One region of the Variovorax sp. Soil_C_17 genome, then DNA from elsewhere that is predicted to be linked to it. Evidence: predicted binding sites of a transcription regulator. Region 1 holds the regulator's gene; the other holds the start of a gene.
What was found. Region 1 encodes FNR, which switches genes on or off when oxygen is low (the NO sensors DNR and NnrR bind a similar motif). Its sites were predicted from a motif close to TTGATNNNNATCAA; they were not measured.

Region 1 (7,634 bases):
CCTGTTCCTCAACAACTGCGCGCAGTGCCATGGCTCGGACGCGCGCGGCAGCAAGGGCTTCCCGAACCTGGCCGACAGCGACTGGCTGCACGGCGGCACGCCCGACAAGATCAAGGAATCGATCGTCGGCGGGCGCACGGGCGTGATGCCGCCGATGGCCGCCGCCGTGGGAACCCCCGAGGACGTGAAGAACGTCGCCAACTACGTTCTGAGCTTGTCGGGCAGCCCTCACGATTCGGTGCGTGCCGGCCTGGGCAAGAGCAAGTTCAGCGCCTGCGCGGCCTGCCACGGTATCGGCGGTGTCGGCAACCCTGCGATGGGAGCGCCCAACCTTGCCGACAAGGTCTGGCTGCACGGCTACGGGCAGGAGGCGATCATCGCGATCATCAACACCGGCAAGACCAACCAGATGCCCGCGCAGCAGGGCCGCCTGACGGAGGCACAGATCCATGTGCTGGCCTCCTACGTCTGGGGCTTGTCGAACAAGGCCGTCGTGGCCCCGTAGGCGCGCCGTGGAAGACACCGCCTCGGCACCGACCCGGCCCGCGCGCCGGGTGATCCCGATCGCCGCCGCGAAGGAGGAGGGCGGGGGACTCTTCGCCGCGCACAAGAAGATCTATCCCCGCGCCGTGCGCGGCGTCTTTGCGCGCTGGCGCTGGACGATGGTGTTCCTGACGCAGCTGGTGTTCTACGGCCTGCCCTGGCTCGAATGGGGAGAACGCCAGGCCGTGCTGTTCGACCTGGGTGCGCGGCGCTTCTACATCTTCGGCCTGGTGCTGTACCCCCAGGACCTGATCTACCTGACCGGGCTGCTGGTGATCTCGGCGCTCTCCCTGTTCCTGTTCACCGCGGTGGCGGGGCGGCTGTGGTGCGGCTATGCCTGCCCTCAGACCGTCTACAGCGAGATCTTCCTGTGGGTCGAGCACAAGATCGAAGGCAACCGGATCGCCCGCATGCGCCTGGACGAGGGCGAGTTCTCGCTCGAGAAGCTCGTCAAGAAATGGTTCAAGCACGTCGTCTGGCTGGGCATCGCGCTGTGGACCGGCTTCACCTTCGTCGGCTATTTCACGCCGATCCACGAGCTGGGGCTGGCCTTCCTGCAGACGCGCATGGGCTCGTGGGAGGTCTTCTGGGCCCTGTTCTACGGGTTCGCGACCTACGGCAACGCCGGCTTCATGCGCGAGCAGGTCTGCATGTACATGTGCCCCTACGCCCGCTTCCAGAGCGCCATGTTCGATCGCGACACCCTGATCGTGAGCTACGACAGGGAGCGCGGCGAGCCCCGCGGCGTGCGGTCCAAGGGCAGCGATGCCCGTGCGCTGGGCATCGGCGACTGCATCGACTGCACGCTGTGCGTACAGGTCTGCCCGACCGGCATCGACATCCGCAAGGGGCTGCAGTACGAATGCATCGGCTGCGGGCTGTGCGTGGACGCCTGCGACACCGTGATGGACAAGATGGCGTCCCCGCGCGGCCTGATCCGGTACGCCACCCAGAACGGGATGGCCGGCCATTGGACGCGCAGCCAGGTGCTGCGCCGGGTGCTGCGCCCGCGGGTGCTGATCTATGCCGGCGTGCTGATGGCATTGACGGTCGGCCTGCTCGCGAGCCTGGTCGTGCGCATGCCGCTCAAGGTCGACGTGGTGCGCGACCGGGCCTCGCTGGCGCGCATCGTCGAGGGCGGCCAGCTCGAGAACGTCTACCGGCTGCAGATCATGAACGCGTCCGAGCGGCCGCAGCGCTATCGCATCGAGGCGCGCGGGCTCGAAGGCCTGGGCGTGTCGCCGGCCGAGCCGGTCGAAGTGGGGCCGGCACAGTCACGCTGGGTGGCGGTGCGGCTGCAGCTTCCGTATGGCAGTGCGCCTGCCGGCTCCCACGCCGTGCACTTCGACATTCGCTCGCTGGACGGCAGCGCGCAGGTGTCGGAGAAGGCCGCCTTCATGGTGCCTCGTTGAATTCGGAAGGAGAACAGATGGACGATCACACGACGACCCTGCGGCAGAGCGAGCCCTGGTGGCGCTTCCCATGGGTCTGGATGGTGATGGCCGGGCCTGCCCTGGTCGTCATTGCCAGCTTCGTGACACTCTGGCTTGCCCTGCGAACGCCGGACCCGGTGGTTGCTGCGGACTACTACCGCCGCGGGATCGAGATCAACCGGACGCTGGCCGACAAGAAGCTGATGCCGGCGCTCGCCGGCCGCAACCATGCAGCGACGCCGGACGCCGACGTGCCTGCTCCCCGGCGCTGACGGTCATGAAGATGCAGACGTGGATGTCGATTCTCTGGCCGGCCTTCCTGCTGGCCAGCGCGACCGAACTCCTGGTGTTCGCGCTGGTCGATCCTGCCGATCTCCACTGGCGCGGCGAGGCGCTCGCACTGTCGCGCCAGGCGGTCTACACGGCCGGCTTCTTCGTGTTCTGGCTGCTGGCGGCAGGCGCGAGCGCGCTGACGCTGCTCCTGACGGTACCGGCGAGGAAGATCAACAACCCGGAGGATTGACGATGCGCCGCAGGCCCTCGGGATCGACGATGCGCACCTTGCGCTGGTCGATCTCGACGATGCCGTCGCCCATGAACTTCGAGAGCGTGCGGCTTACCGTTTCGAGTGTGAGGCCGAGGTAGCTGCCGATCTCCTCGCGCGTCATCCGCAGGATGAACTCGGATTGCGAGAAGCCGCGTGCGTGCAGGCGCTGCACCAGGTTCAGCAGGAAGGCGGCGAGCCGCTCCTCGGCCCGCATGCTGCCCAGCAGCAGCATCACGCCGTGCTCGCGCACGATCTCGCGGCTCATGATCTGGTGGACGTGGCGCTGCAGTGCCGTGACTTCGCGCGACAGCGCCTCCAGACGCTGGAAGGGCATCACGCAGACCTCGGCATCCTCGATGGCGACCGCATCGCAGGTGTGCTGATCGTTGACGATGCCGTCCAGGCCGATGATCTCGCCCGCCATCTGGAATCCCGTGACCTGGTCGCGGCCGTCCTCGCTGGCCACGCGGGTCTTGAAGAAGCCGGTGCGGATGGCGTAGAGGGAGGTGAAGGGCTCGCCGTTGCGAAACAGGGTCTCGCGCCGCTTCACCTTTCGACGGGTGGAGACCAGCTCGTCGATGCGCTTCAGCTCGCTCGGCTCCAGCCCGGCGGGCATGCAGAGCTCGCGCAGGCTGCAACTCGAGCAGGCCACCTTGATGTTCTGGACTTTCATGGGAGGCAACGGTTTGTTGGGGCCATTCTGGGCCGCCGCGCGCACGGGAGGCTTGATGCACATCAAGGTCGACCGGGCCGCCCGGCGGCATAGTGGCTCATTGCCTGCCTCTCGCTGCTGCGATGAACTCACTCCCGGCTGTCGCCAACGACGCTCCCTCTCCGGTCCTGCGCTTCTCGCGCATCGCCTGACCATGCAGACGGCGCTCGCGGGTACCGCGCTGCTGATGGGCCTGGTCGGCGGACCCCATTGCGTTGCCATGTGCGGCGCTGCCTGCGCCGGCGTGATCCGCATCGTGCGTGCGCCGGAAGGCGGCGGCGTCGCCACCCTTGCGTCAGGGGTGCGGGACGGCGCCGCATCCTGGGTCTTCCATGCCGGGCGAGTGGCCGGCTATGCGGCAGCCGGCGCCGTGGCCGCGGCCGCGGTGGAGAGCCTCGCCTTCGCCAGCGAACAGGTCGCGGCATTGCGCCCCCTGTGGGTGCTGCTGCATGTGTTCGTGCTGACCTGGGCCCTGATGCTCGCGGCGCTGGGACGCCAGCCGCTCTGGGCGCGCCGGCTCGGGCGGTCGCTCGCGGCGCGCCTGCGGCCTGCGACGGGCTCGCTGCGCGGCCTGCTCGCGGTCGGCGCGCTGTGGGTGGCCATGCCCTGTGGCCTGCTCTATTCGGCCCTGATGCTCGCCGGCCTGGCAAACGGGCCCGTGCAGGGCGCAGGGGTGATGGCGCTCTTCGCCGCAGGCAGCGGCGTGTCGCTGGTGCTGGCCCCGTGGCTGTGGCAGCGCCTGGGCAGGGGCGCCGGCATGGTCCGGCAGGAATGGGGCACCCGGCTCGCAGGCGGGTTGCTCGCCGTGGTGGCGCTGCAGGCCGTCTGGATGGACCTGAGCCGGCAGATACGGATCTGGTGCGGCTGAGCGCCGTTCGCCGAACAGGGTGCTACGCCCTGTCGGTCAAGTCTTGACGAGGGTGTCCAACAGCACGGCCTGCATCGCGAAGCGGTGGTTCTCCGTGCGCTGGGCCTCGTCGACCGGTTGCCCCGATGCCAGCAGTGACCAGCCCGCGGAGTGCCTGGCGTCGACCAGGAAGGTCGCGTCGTTCGATGCGGGCTGCTCGCTCCCGACAAGCACGTCGAAGCCGGCGCAGCGGGCGGCCGAAACGAAATGGCTGCCGTGGGGTGCCTTCGGATCGCCGAGAAACAGGATCGACGCGCCGGGGGGCGATCGATGCTCGCGCAGGGTCATGAGATCCGCCAGGGCGCGGGCCGGATGCTCGTCCAGGCACAGGCCGTGGTACACCGGCACGCCGGCGTCCTGCTCGATCCGGCGCGCCGTCGCCGGTGCCAGTGCCTCGCAATCGACAGCGTCGTACATGCGGCCCAGCATCCGCGCCAGGACCCGAACATCGTCCCGTCCCGATGCCGGCGTGGTCGGCTCGGTGAACCTGACCTCGGCCACGCGCGCGCCCAGGTCCTGCGCGGCGCGTCGCAGCGTCGCGATGCCGGCGCAGGGCGTTGGCCCGAGCAGCAGCGCCAGGTTCTTTCCGCGCAAGGGCTGGCCGGCGGTGCCGGCGCGTGCAAGTGCGCGCAGGCGCTCGGCCGCGGCCAGGGTCGCCAGGATGTTCGCCGTGGCCGGCGGGTCGAGGCGAGGGGATTTGGAGATGCTGAATGTCACAACGCGAAGGTAGGACCTTCCGGGATCCGGGCCTTGAGCGACATCAACAATTCGTCATGTCGCGAGCGCCGATACCGTCCTGACACCAAGCATTCACCCAGTGTTACCGAAGCCTTCATCGCATTGGCGCTCGTGTTGCAGTGGCTTTCTAAGCTCCCCCTATCGATCCACCAGGGGCAAAGAAATGACTGAAACGATCCGCCTTCCCAAGTCTGCGCCGTCGGGCGTCCAACGCATCGCGGACATGCTGCGGCTTCTGCAGGACACCCTGCCGATCCAGCGACGGATCGTGCGTGCCGGCGACTCGGTCTACCAGGCAGGGCAGGCATTCGGGTGCCTCTACGTCGTCAATTCGGGCTTCTTCAAGATGGTCAACCTGTCCGACGAGGGACGGGAGCAGGTGGTCGGCCTGCATTTCAAGGGCGACTGGCTGGGCCTCGACGGCATTGCGCAAGGACACCACGGCTGCGATGCGGTCGCGATGGACACCGGCGAAGTCTGGGCCATCCGCTACGACGCCCTGCTCAAGGCCGCCCTCGGCGCCCCGGCCCTGCTGACTGCACTGCACGAGGCCATGAGCCGCGAACTCGTGCGCGACCACGACTGCCTGCTCTCGCTGTGCAACCTGCCCGCCGACGCGCGCGTGGCCGGCTTCCTGCGCTACTGGACCGAGGCGCTCGCGCAGCGCGGCCTGCGCACCGACCAGATCACCCTGCACATGACCCGCGCCGAGATCGGCAACTACCTCGGCATGACCCTGGAGTCCGTAAGCCGCGCGCTGTCCAGGCTGGCGCGTTGCGACGTGATCCACTTCATCGAGAAGGGTCGGCGCGACATCCGCATCCCGAAGGTGGAGGCGCTGACCAGCTTCATCCAGCACCTGACGGCGCCGCCGATGGCGGCGGCCGCCCTTCACTGAGCCGCGTTCAGGACCTTCGCCATGGCACGCTCGAGTTCGGCACGCGTGTAGGGCTTGCGCAGCAGCTCCCAGGGCTGGGGCTCGGCCAGCAGTCCGCTCGAATAGCCCGACATCAGCAACACAGGAAGGCCGGGCCGGCGCGTTTGCGCCGCCGCCGCCAGCGCGGTGCCGCGCATGCCGGTGCCCAGCAGGATGTCGGTGAGCAGAAGCCCGATGCCCGCATCGGAGGCGAGCACGTCCAAGGCTTCCTCGGCGCGGGTGCAGGCGACGACCTCGCAACCCATCGAGGCGAGAAACTTCTGCACCACGCTACGAACCTCGGGATCGTCCTCGACCAGCAGCACGCGCAGCCCGGGCGGCACGCTCTGCGGCTCGTTGGCCTCGTATTCGTCGTCGGCGCCTGCGTCGATGCGCGGCAGATACAACGTGATCGTGGTGCCGGCACCGGGCGCGCTGCGGAGTGCGACGGCGCCATGCGACTGCCTGGCGAAGCCGTAGACGGTGGACAGGCCGAGCCCCGTGCCGCGGCCGCTTTCCTTGGTGGTGAAGAAGGGTTCGAAGGCACGTTCCTTCACGGCCTCGGACATGCCTTCGCCGGTGTCGGCGATCGAGATCGCCACGTAGCCCGTCGCTTCGCCCGGCCCGGGTTCGACGTCGAGTTCCATCGGCAGCCGCGCCATCGCGCGGCAAGTGAAGCTGAGCTTGCCGCCCTGGGGCATGGCGTCGCGGGCATTGATCGCCACGTTCAACAGGGCGGATTCCAGCTGCCCCGGGTCCGCCATGCAAAGCACGTCCTCGGCATCCAGCGTGATGACGATGCGCTGGTCCAGCGTGCGACGCAGCATGTCGGTCAGCGAATTCAGCAGCGCGGTGGTGTCGACCACGGTGGGCTGCAGCACCTGCCGTCGGGAAAACGCGAGCAGCTTGCCCGTCAGTTCCGCACCGCGCCGGGTGGCGCGTGCCGCGGCGCCGACCAGCTGCTGGACAAAGGGGTCGCCGGCGTAGGCAGGCGTGTCCTCCAGCACCTGCAGGTTGCCCGAGATGACCGTGAGCAGGTTGTTGAAGTCGTGCGCGACGCCGCCGGTCAGCTGGCCGACGCTCTCCAGGCGCTGCGCATGGTTGAGCGCTTCTTCGCTGCTCGTGCGCTGCAGGACGGTGGCCAGCATGCTGGACAGGGAGTCCAGGAAGCGGATCTCGTCCTCCCCGAAGCGCCGTGACGTTCGGGAGCGAACGACCAGGGTTCCGATGATGCGGCCGCGGTCCGCCAGGGGAACGGAGAGTTCGCACACCATGCCGGCCCGGGCATAGAGCGGCGGGACCTCGAAACGCCGATCCTGCGCATCGCCGTTCACCAGCACCGGCTTGCCTTCGGCCACGACGGTGCCCGAGGGCAGGCCGGGCTCGTTGGGCAGCCGATGGCCGATCGCCTCCTCGGGCACGAGGCCCACGCCGGCCGCGACGCGGAACTCGAGCCCGCTCGGCTCGAGCAGGAGGATGCTCGCCATCTCGACCTGCAAGGCTTCGGCGGCGATGGCCGGAACGAGTTCGAGCAGTCGCTGCGACTCGCGCGCATCCACGGCAAGGCGCCCGAACTGCGCCAGGCATTCCGCATAGCGCGCCCGCTCCAGGGCCTGCTTCACGCGCGGGTAGGCGTCGACCCCGCGGATCGCGGCGACCACGTAGGGGGGGTCGTGGTCCTTCAAGGGGCTCAGGGCGATCTCGACCCTGACTTCGCTGCCGTCGCGCCGCTTGGCCACCAGGTCCATCTGCATGCCCATCGGCCGCGTGCGCGGCTGGTCGGCGTAGGCCTTGCGATACGCGGCGTGGCGCGGCCGGATGGCGTCGGGCACCAGCGC
Region 2 (7,634 bases), on a different contig from region 1:
ACTGCACGGAGGGCGGCCGGGACCAGCTCGCCGGCGGGCGCAAAGATGATCGCGGCGTCCAGGGGAGCGGTGGGCAGCTGGTCGGCGTCTCCTGCCCATGCGGCCCCGAGGCTTCGTGCAAAGGCCTGACCCGCGATGTCGCCGGGCCGCGTGAAGGCATGGACCTGCCGGCCCTGGGCGGCGGCGACCTGCGCGATCAGGTGAGCAGCCGCGCCGAACCCGTAGAGGCCGAGCCGCCTGGCGCTTTCGCCGGCCGCCTTGAGGCACCGCCATCCGATGAGGCCGGCGCACATCAGGGGTGCGATCCGGGCGGGCTCCTGCGTCAGCATGCCCAGCGGCAGGCAGAAGTCGGCTTCGGCGACGACGTGGCTCGCGAAGCCGCCGTCGCGGTGGTAGCCCGTGAAGCGCGGCGTATCGCACAGGTTCTCGCTGCCGCCGGCGCAGAAGGGGCAGTGGCCGCAACTGTGGCCGAGCCAGGGCACGCCGACGCGATCGCCGATCCGGTGCGCATCCACTCCGGCTCCGAGCGCCTCGACCACGCCGACGATCTCGTGGCCGGGCACGATGGGCAGCACCGGCAACGGCAGGTCGCCATCCACCACGTGGAGGTCCGTGCGGCAGACGGCGCAGGCCAGCACGCGCAGGCGAAGCTCGCCGGCGCGCGGCTCGGGCAGCGGCCGATGTTCCATCCGCAGCGGCTGACCTGGGCGGGAGAGCACCATCGCTTTCATCATTTGCATGGCAGAGGGGACCCGTTCATGAGCGGTGCTGCGTGGAGCCACGCCGCAGGTTCGCTCTCACATGAAGGTACGGATGCTGAACGTGCATGGAACTTCGTGTCACTTCCGCTCGGGCGGAGGCGACGCGGGACGGTTTGCCTCCCGGGACCGCAGCGCAGCCTCCTTGGCAGCGCCGGCTGCGGCGCGTGTCGCTTCCTCCGCCTTCCTGAGCGCTTCGCGGGTCTCGGCGGCCGCTTTCTCGGCTTCTTCCTTGCTCGATGACAAGATCCGCTTCAAAGCGTCCTCCGCCTTGTCGAGCGCCGCACGAGCGGCGGCCGCGGACTTCTTGCTGGCCTCCGCAGCGGCGTGAGCGGCTTCACTGCTCGCGTCGACGGCCTTCCTTGCCGATTCAGAAGCCTTCTCTTCGAAGCGTCTCGCGGATTCCGCAGCCTTGCGCGCCGCTCGCCGGATGGCTTCAGCGAGAGCTTTCGAGACCTTGCCCGCAGTGGCTTCGCTTCTCTGCAATGCTGCCTTGGCGTCGTCGGCCGCCTTGCGTGCAGCGGCTTCCGCTTCGCGCGCAGCCTTGTTTGCGGCGTCCCTGGACTTCTTGACGGGGCCGGGCGGAGGGCTCAGCTGTCCGGGTTGGGTGTAGTCCGCTGCAAATGTTGCTGAGCTGAACCCTATCGCAAGCAGGATCAGCAGGGTGGTGGGTTTCATATGCGACCTTCGATGACGTGGGCAGGGGTGCTCAGGATGCGACGAACCGGAAGGGCAGGGTTTGCGCCAACGCAAGGGAGATCGCCTTGCCGGCTGCGAAGGCCGGCGGCGTCTGCCGCCGCCTGCCACCACGGTCAAAAGGGCAGATCAATGAACGCGGCTCGGGTACACACTGGGCCACGTGACCTCCCGCCCCATCATGGCGCGGGCATACAGGTAGTTGTTGAGCGCCCGCTCGCTCAGGGCGTCCATGTTCACGTGACCCTCTGCGGTGCAGGGAAAGACGAATCCGCGTCGCCCGGCGAACAGGGCGTCGAAACGGAGTTCCCAATCGGTGGCTACTTGCGACGTGTTCATGATGGTCTCCTGGTGCCCTCGCGCCTGGTGGAATCGCGGCGCTGCAAGGACGTGATCTCAATTTAGACGCTGCGCTTTGCAGCTCGGTCAACGCCTGGCACCGAAAAGGAACAGTCTGTTAACGCTTCGTGTCATTCCCGGAACGGAGCACTTGGCCCGCGCGAGCCGGCCCGCGAGCATGAACGGCGAGCGAATTCAAAGGAATCCGGAGGTAGGCGATGCCGTTGTCGTCCGGAGGCGGAAGCCGGCCGCCGCGCACGTTGACCTGGATCGACGGAAGGATGAGCGTCGGAACATCGAGCGTGGCGTCACGAGCCGTGCGCATGTCAACGAAGGCGTCCTCGCCGATGCCGTCGCGGACATGGATGTTGTGGGCTCGCTGCTCGGCGACAGTGGTCTGCCAGCGCGCTTCTCGGGACGCGGGCGGGTAGTCGTGGCAGACGTACATCGTGGTCTCGGGCGGCAGGTCCAGCAGTCTGCGCACGGAGGTGTAGAGCTGGCGCGCGTCGCCTCCGGGGAAGTCCGCGCGCGCGCTGCCGACATCGGGCATGAAGAGCGTGTCGCCCACGAAAACCGAACCGTCGATCAGGTAGGCCATGTCTGCCGGGGTGTGGCCCGGCACCAGCATTGCAGTGGCCTCGACTTCGCCGATCTTGAAGACCTCGCCGTCCCTGAAGAGGCGGTCGAACTGGCTCCCGTCCGGCAGGAAACGACGGTCGAAGTTGTAGAGCTTCTTGAAGGTCGCCTGAACGATGCGGATGTTCTCGCCGATGGCGACGAGTCCACCGGCTTCCGCCTGAACATAGCGTGCGCCGGACAGGTGGTCGGCATGCGCATGAGTCTCCAGAATCCACTCCACCTGCAAGCCCTTGTCCCGGACATAGGCCAACAGCCGGTCGGCGGAGACGGTGCTCGTGTGCCCGGACTTGAAATCGTAGTCCAGCACCGGGTCGATGACCGCAGCTCGCAGCGTCACGTGGTCCCAGACGACGTAGGAGATCGTTCCCGTATCCGGGTCGAAGAATCCTTGGGTGGTCGTGCGGGTGGTCATGAAAATTCTCCGGCTTCACTTGATTGACGAATATTATGTAAGCATACATAATGTGTCAAACGATACTGTCGCCGCTCCATGAAACAAGATTCCCCCGCCATCGATCCCGAGCTTCTGCGCGCAGCCGCCGGCAGGGCCGTCGGTGCCCTCAAGGTGCTCGCCAACCAGGAACGTTTGCTCCTGATGTGTCAACTCTCCCAGGGCGAGATGTGCGTCAGCGACCTCGAGCAAGCGCTGAACATTCACCAGCCCACCCTGTCGCAGCAACTCGGAGTCCTCCGCAACGAAGGGGCTGTCCAGACGCGACGCGAGGGCAAGAGCATCTTCTACAGCGTCGCCGACCCGTCGATGCTCGAAATACTTGTGCTTCTCTATCGTCTCTACTGCCCGAAGGTGCAATGATGTCCATCGACTGGGGTCACTTCACGCCATTCACCGCACTGGCTGGCGGCATGCTCATCGGCGTCGCCGCCGCAATGTTCGTGCTGCTCAATGGCCGCATTGCCGGCATCAGCGGTGTGCTCGGCGGCCTGCTCAGGCCTGTCGAGGGCGACATTCTCTGGCGGATTGCCTTCGTCCTCGGACTGGTCGGTGCGCCGCTGGTCCTGGTTCTGTTTTCGGCGTCGGCAAAGCCACAGATCGAGGCCGGATATGTCCAGCTGGTCCTGGCCGGGGTGCTCGTGGGCATCGGCACGCGTTACGGCGCGGGTTGCACCAGCGGCCACGGCGTCTGCGGCCTCTCCCGGCTGTCGCCCCGCTCGTTGATCGCCACGGCGCTCTTCATGCTCGCCGGCTTCGCCACGGTGTTCGTGATGCGCCATCTGTTGAATGGTTGAGGAGTGCTTTCATGAACGTCATCACCTCGTTTCTCGCCGGCCTGGTCTTCGGCCTCGGGCTCCTGCTTTCAGGCATGGCGAATCCCGCCAAGGTGCTTGGCTTCCTTGACCTCGGTCACTGGGACCCGTCACTGGCCCTGGTCATGGTCGGTGCGATTGCTGTCGGTGCGCCCGCCTTCCGGGTGGCCGGCCGCCGTGCCGCTTCCTTCCTCGGCGCCAGCATGCGACTTCCTTCGGCGCGCGACATCGATCGGCGCCTGGTCTTCGGCAGCGTGCTCTTCGGCATCGGCTGGGGCGTTGCGGGGTTCTGCCCAGGTCCGGCTCTTGTCGCACTGGGAATGGGCGAAGCCAAGGCGCTCGTCTTCGTGTCGGCCATGTTGGCAGGCATGGGCATCTTCGAGCTTCTCGAACGCCGCAAGCGCGGTCTCGCGCCGCACGCTGCTTGACATCGGGCGAAGACCGCCATCGAAGCCCGGCACGCGGCCTGCGACATGGCCCAGGGTTCTAATGCGCCATGAGCACCGGTACACGCATCGAATCCAGGACGACGCGCGAAGCGCCCCCGAGTACGAGCTCGCGTGCCCGGGTGTGTCCGTAGCACCCCATCACGACCAGATCGGCGGCGGTCTCGGAGGCCAGAGCGAGAATTTCCCGGCCGGCGCCGCTTTCATCGAGCCGCCGGTGCTCGTGAACATGATCGATGCCATGCAGGTGGAGGTACGGGATCAGTTCCACCGGCGCCGGGAATCCTTCGTCGATGTTGTCGCTGGCGCAGACCAGATGGACCTTGCTCGCAACGCGAAGAATCGGCAGGGAAGCAGTCAAGGCGCGGGCACATTCGGGGGTCGACTTCCACGCCACCAGGACCGTCTTCGGCTGTGGCATTGCGGAACCTGCGAACGGCACGACGAGCGCCGGGCGGCCACCGTCGATGATCACTGCCTCCGCGAAATCGCCGGGTACGTCGAAGGCGGTGGCATCCCTCGGATCGCGCTGGCCGAGCACCAGGAGATCGGCCGACAACGCGCGATGTGCAAAGCTCCGGATGACCGGTTCTCCGTTCAGCTCCAGCCACTCGATCGCGACAGGACCCCATGAACGCGCCCGCTCGACGAGCTCCCGCGCGTGGGCGCGATGACCCGGATCGATTCGTCCGGCCATGCGGCTCGCCAGGGTGTCCCCTTCGAGCGGGAGCAGCGGCAAGTACTGCGGTGTCACCGCGAACAGGGTGGTCAGGACGGCATCGTGCAGTCGTGCCAGTTGATGCGCGAACTGCAGCCTCGCCTCGGCATGCGTGCCGCCATCGAGGCACCAGGATCGAACGGATGGACATCGACATGGTGGAAGAGGGTTGAACATCTTCCAATCTAGAACCGATCGCTGCCGTCGCATTGCGCTGGATCAATGGAAGCGTGCATGTCCGGCTTGACATGCATCAAGGCGAAACGCGCCGCCGGTGCCAAGCTCACCCCAACAAAGGAGAAAGCCATGCGCATCGAATTCCTGGGCGGTACCGACACGGTCACCGGATCGAAATACTTGCTGGAGCACGACGGGCGCCGGCTGATGGTCGACTGCGGCCTGTTCCAAGGCCTGAAGCAACTGCGCCTGCGAAACTGGGACGCCTTTCCCATCGACCCCTCCAGGATCGACGCGGTGCTGCTCACCCATGCGCACATGGATCACAGCGGATTCGTGCCGCGCCTGGTCAAGCTCGGTTTCAAGGGGCCGGTCTTCTGCACCCGGGCCACGCTGGAACTCTGCGAACTCCTGTTGCCGGATTCGGGCCGGCTGCAGGAGGAGGAGGCCGACTTCGCGAACCGGCATGGGCATTCGAAGCACAAGCCTGCGCTGCCGCTCTACACGGAGCAGGATGCCCGTGCGGCATTGAAGCGCTTCGAACCCATTTCCTTCGACCAGGAGCATTCGCCTTGGCCGGGATGGTCTTGGCGCTTGAAGCGCGCGGGCCACATCCTGGGCGCAGCCAGCGTGCGCGTGGCCTGGACGGGCGGCAGCATTCTTTTTTCGGGCGACCTCGGACGCAGCGACGACCTGATGATGCGCCCGCCAGAATCGCCCGAACCGGCGGACTATGTGGTTGTGGAGTCCACTTACGGTGACCGTCGGCACCGCGAGGCCGACACCCTCATGGCACTCGCCGAAGTGATCAACAGGACTGCGGCGCGCGGCGGTGTCGTCGTCATCCCCTCCTTTGCCGTGGGGCGCGCACAGACCCTGTTGCACTGCATTCAACTGCTCAAGAAGGCGCACCGCATTCCGGACATGCCGGTTTATCTGAACAGCCCGATGGCGGCCGACGTCACGCGGATCTTTCGGCACCACCTGGATGAGCATCGGCTCAGTGCCGAGCAATGCGCGCTCATGAGCAAGGAGGTCACCATCGTCAACACCGTCGATGATTCGAAGCGCCTCAACGACCTGGCCTTCCCATCGATCATCGTATCCGCCAGCGGCATGGCGACCGGGGGACGCGTGCTGCATCACCTCAAGGCCTATGCCCCGCTTGCGAGGAACACCATCCTGTTCGCGGGCTTCCAGGCCGCCGGCACGCGAGGCGCAGCGCTGTTGGGCGGCGCCGAGGCGATCAAGATCCACGGCGCCTATGTGCCGGTACGTGCCGAAGTGGTCAACCTCGATACTTTGTCGGCCCATGCAGACCGCGATCAGCTGCTGGCCTGGATCGGCGCGCTGCCCGGGCCCCGACAGGTGTTTGTCACCCATGGCGAGCCGGTGGCTGCCGACGCGCTGCGGCTGGCCATCGAGGAGCGCCATGGCTGGCCGACGAGCGTGCCGATCTACCGGGAAAGCCGGGAGCTTTGACGGAGGGCCTTTTGCATGATCGCCAATCACCTCCGGGCCCGACGCGCCGGCATCGACACCTACCAGCAACCGGTGGTCTACATGCGCAGTGACTGCGATGTCTGCCGGGCCGAAGGATTTCAGTCGCAGGCGCAGGTCGAGGTGCTCGCCGGTGCCCGCCACCTGCTTGCGATCCTCCATCACGTCACCGACGATTGGCTGCGGCATGACGAGATCGCCCTGTCGGAGGCCGCGTGGACGCTGCTCGGGGCTGCCGGCGGTGACGAGGTGGAGGTCCGCCATCCACCGCTGCAGGATTCGCTGGCCCACCTGCGCGCCAAGGTTCATGGCGTCAAGTTCGACTACGGGGCGCTGCGCCCGCTGATGGAAGACGTGAGCCTTGGCCGACTCGCCGACATCCACCTTGCCTCCTTCGTGACCGTCTGCGCCGGCGCGGGCCTCGACTTCGACGAGACGGTGGCATTGACACGGGCGATGGTCGACATCGGCGAGCGCCTCGACTGGGGGGTGGCGCCCGTCATGGACAAGCATTGCATCGGCGGTCTGCCGGGGAACCGGACGACGCTGCTGGTGGTCCCCATCGTCGCCGCTTGTGGCGTAACGATGCCGAAGACTTCCTCGCGTGCGATCACCTCGGCGGCCGGCACGGCCGATGCAATGGAGACACTCGCGCCGGTCGAGCTGGACGTGGCTTCGATGCGCCGTGTCGTGGAACGCGAAGGAGGCTGCATCGCATGGGGCGGCGCTGCGCGCATCAGTCCTGCCGACGACATGCTCATTCGCGTGGAGCGCCCGCTGAACCTCGACAGCGAAGGCTTGCTGGTGGCATCGATCCTGTCGAAGAAGATCGCTGCGGGCTCGCAGCGTGTGCTGATCGACCTGCCGGTCGGCCCCCTGACCAAGTTGCGCAGCGTGGAGGCAGCCGAACTGCTTTCGCGCAGCATGGTTTCCGTGGGTGCGGCGCTCGGCCTTCAGGTGCGGATCCAGCTCACCGACGGTACCCAGCCGGTGGGCCGCGGCATCGGTCCGGCCTTGGAGGCCATGGACGTCATGGCCGTGCTCGAGCGCCGCGCCGATGCGCCGTTGGACCTGCGCGAACGTGCCCTGCTGCTC

Region 2: AC3A6Y_RS26375 (MBL fold metallo-hydrolase RNA specificity domain-containing protein) is a predicted target of FNR. The motif match lies at 5,106-5,119, and genes of this name have one in related genera.

What each region holds. Positions count from the first base shown of each region.
Region 1 covers NZ_JBDGIT010000004.1:507,467-515,100, forward strand. The annotation lists gene ccoP (cytochrome-c oxidase, cbb3-type subunit III) at 1-505, shown strand, start outside; gene ccoG (cytochrome c oxidase accessory protein CcoG) at 450-1,955, shown strand; gene AC3A6Y_RS22540 (FixH family protein) at 1,973-2,248, shown strand; gene AC3A6Y_RS22545 (hypothetical protein) at 2,254-2,499, shown strand; gene fnr (fumarate/nitrate reduction transcriptional regulator Fnr) at 2,480-3,196, opposite strand; gene AC3A6Y_RS22555 (sulfite exporter TauE/SafE family protein) at 3,390-4,103, shown strand; partial or broken gene AC3A6Y_RS22560 (ornithine carbamoyltransferase) at 4,428-4,859, opposite strand; gene AC3A6Y_RS22565 (Crp/Fnr family transcriptional regulator) at 5,044-5,778, shown strand; gene AC3A6Y_RS22570 (PAS domain S-box protein) at 5,772-7,634, opposite strand, start outside.
Region 2 covers NZ_JBDGIT010000007.1:1,732-9,365, reverse strand. The annotation lists gene AC3A6Y_RS26415 (zinc-dependent alcohol dehydrogenase family protein) at 1-731, opposite strand, end outside; gene AC3A6Y_RS26410 (hypothetical protein) at 840-1,436, opposite strand; gene AC3A6Y_RS26405 (hypothetical protein) at 1,584-1,793, opposite strand; gene AC3A6Y_RS26400 (MBL fold metallo-hydrolase) at 1,912-2,844, opposite strand; gene AC3A6Y_RS26395 (metalloregulator ArsR/SmtB family transcription factor) at 2,923-3,246, shown strand; gene AC3A6Y_RS26390 (YeeE/YedE family protein) at 3,246-3,680, shown strand; gene AC3A6Y_RS26385 (DUF6691 family protein) at 3,692-4,126, shown strand; gene AC3A6Y_RS26380 (universal stress protein) at 4,185-5,039, opposite strand; gene AC3A6Y_RS26375 (MBL fold metallo-hydrolase RNA specificity domain-containing protein) at 5,169-6,521, shown strand; gene AC3A6Y_RS26370 (thymidine phosphorylase family protein) at 6,537-7,634, shown strand, end outside.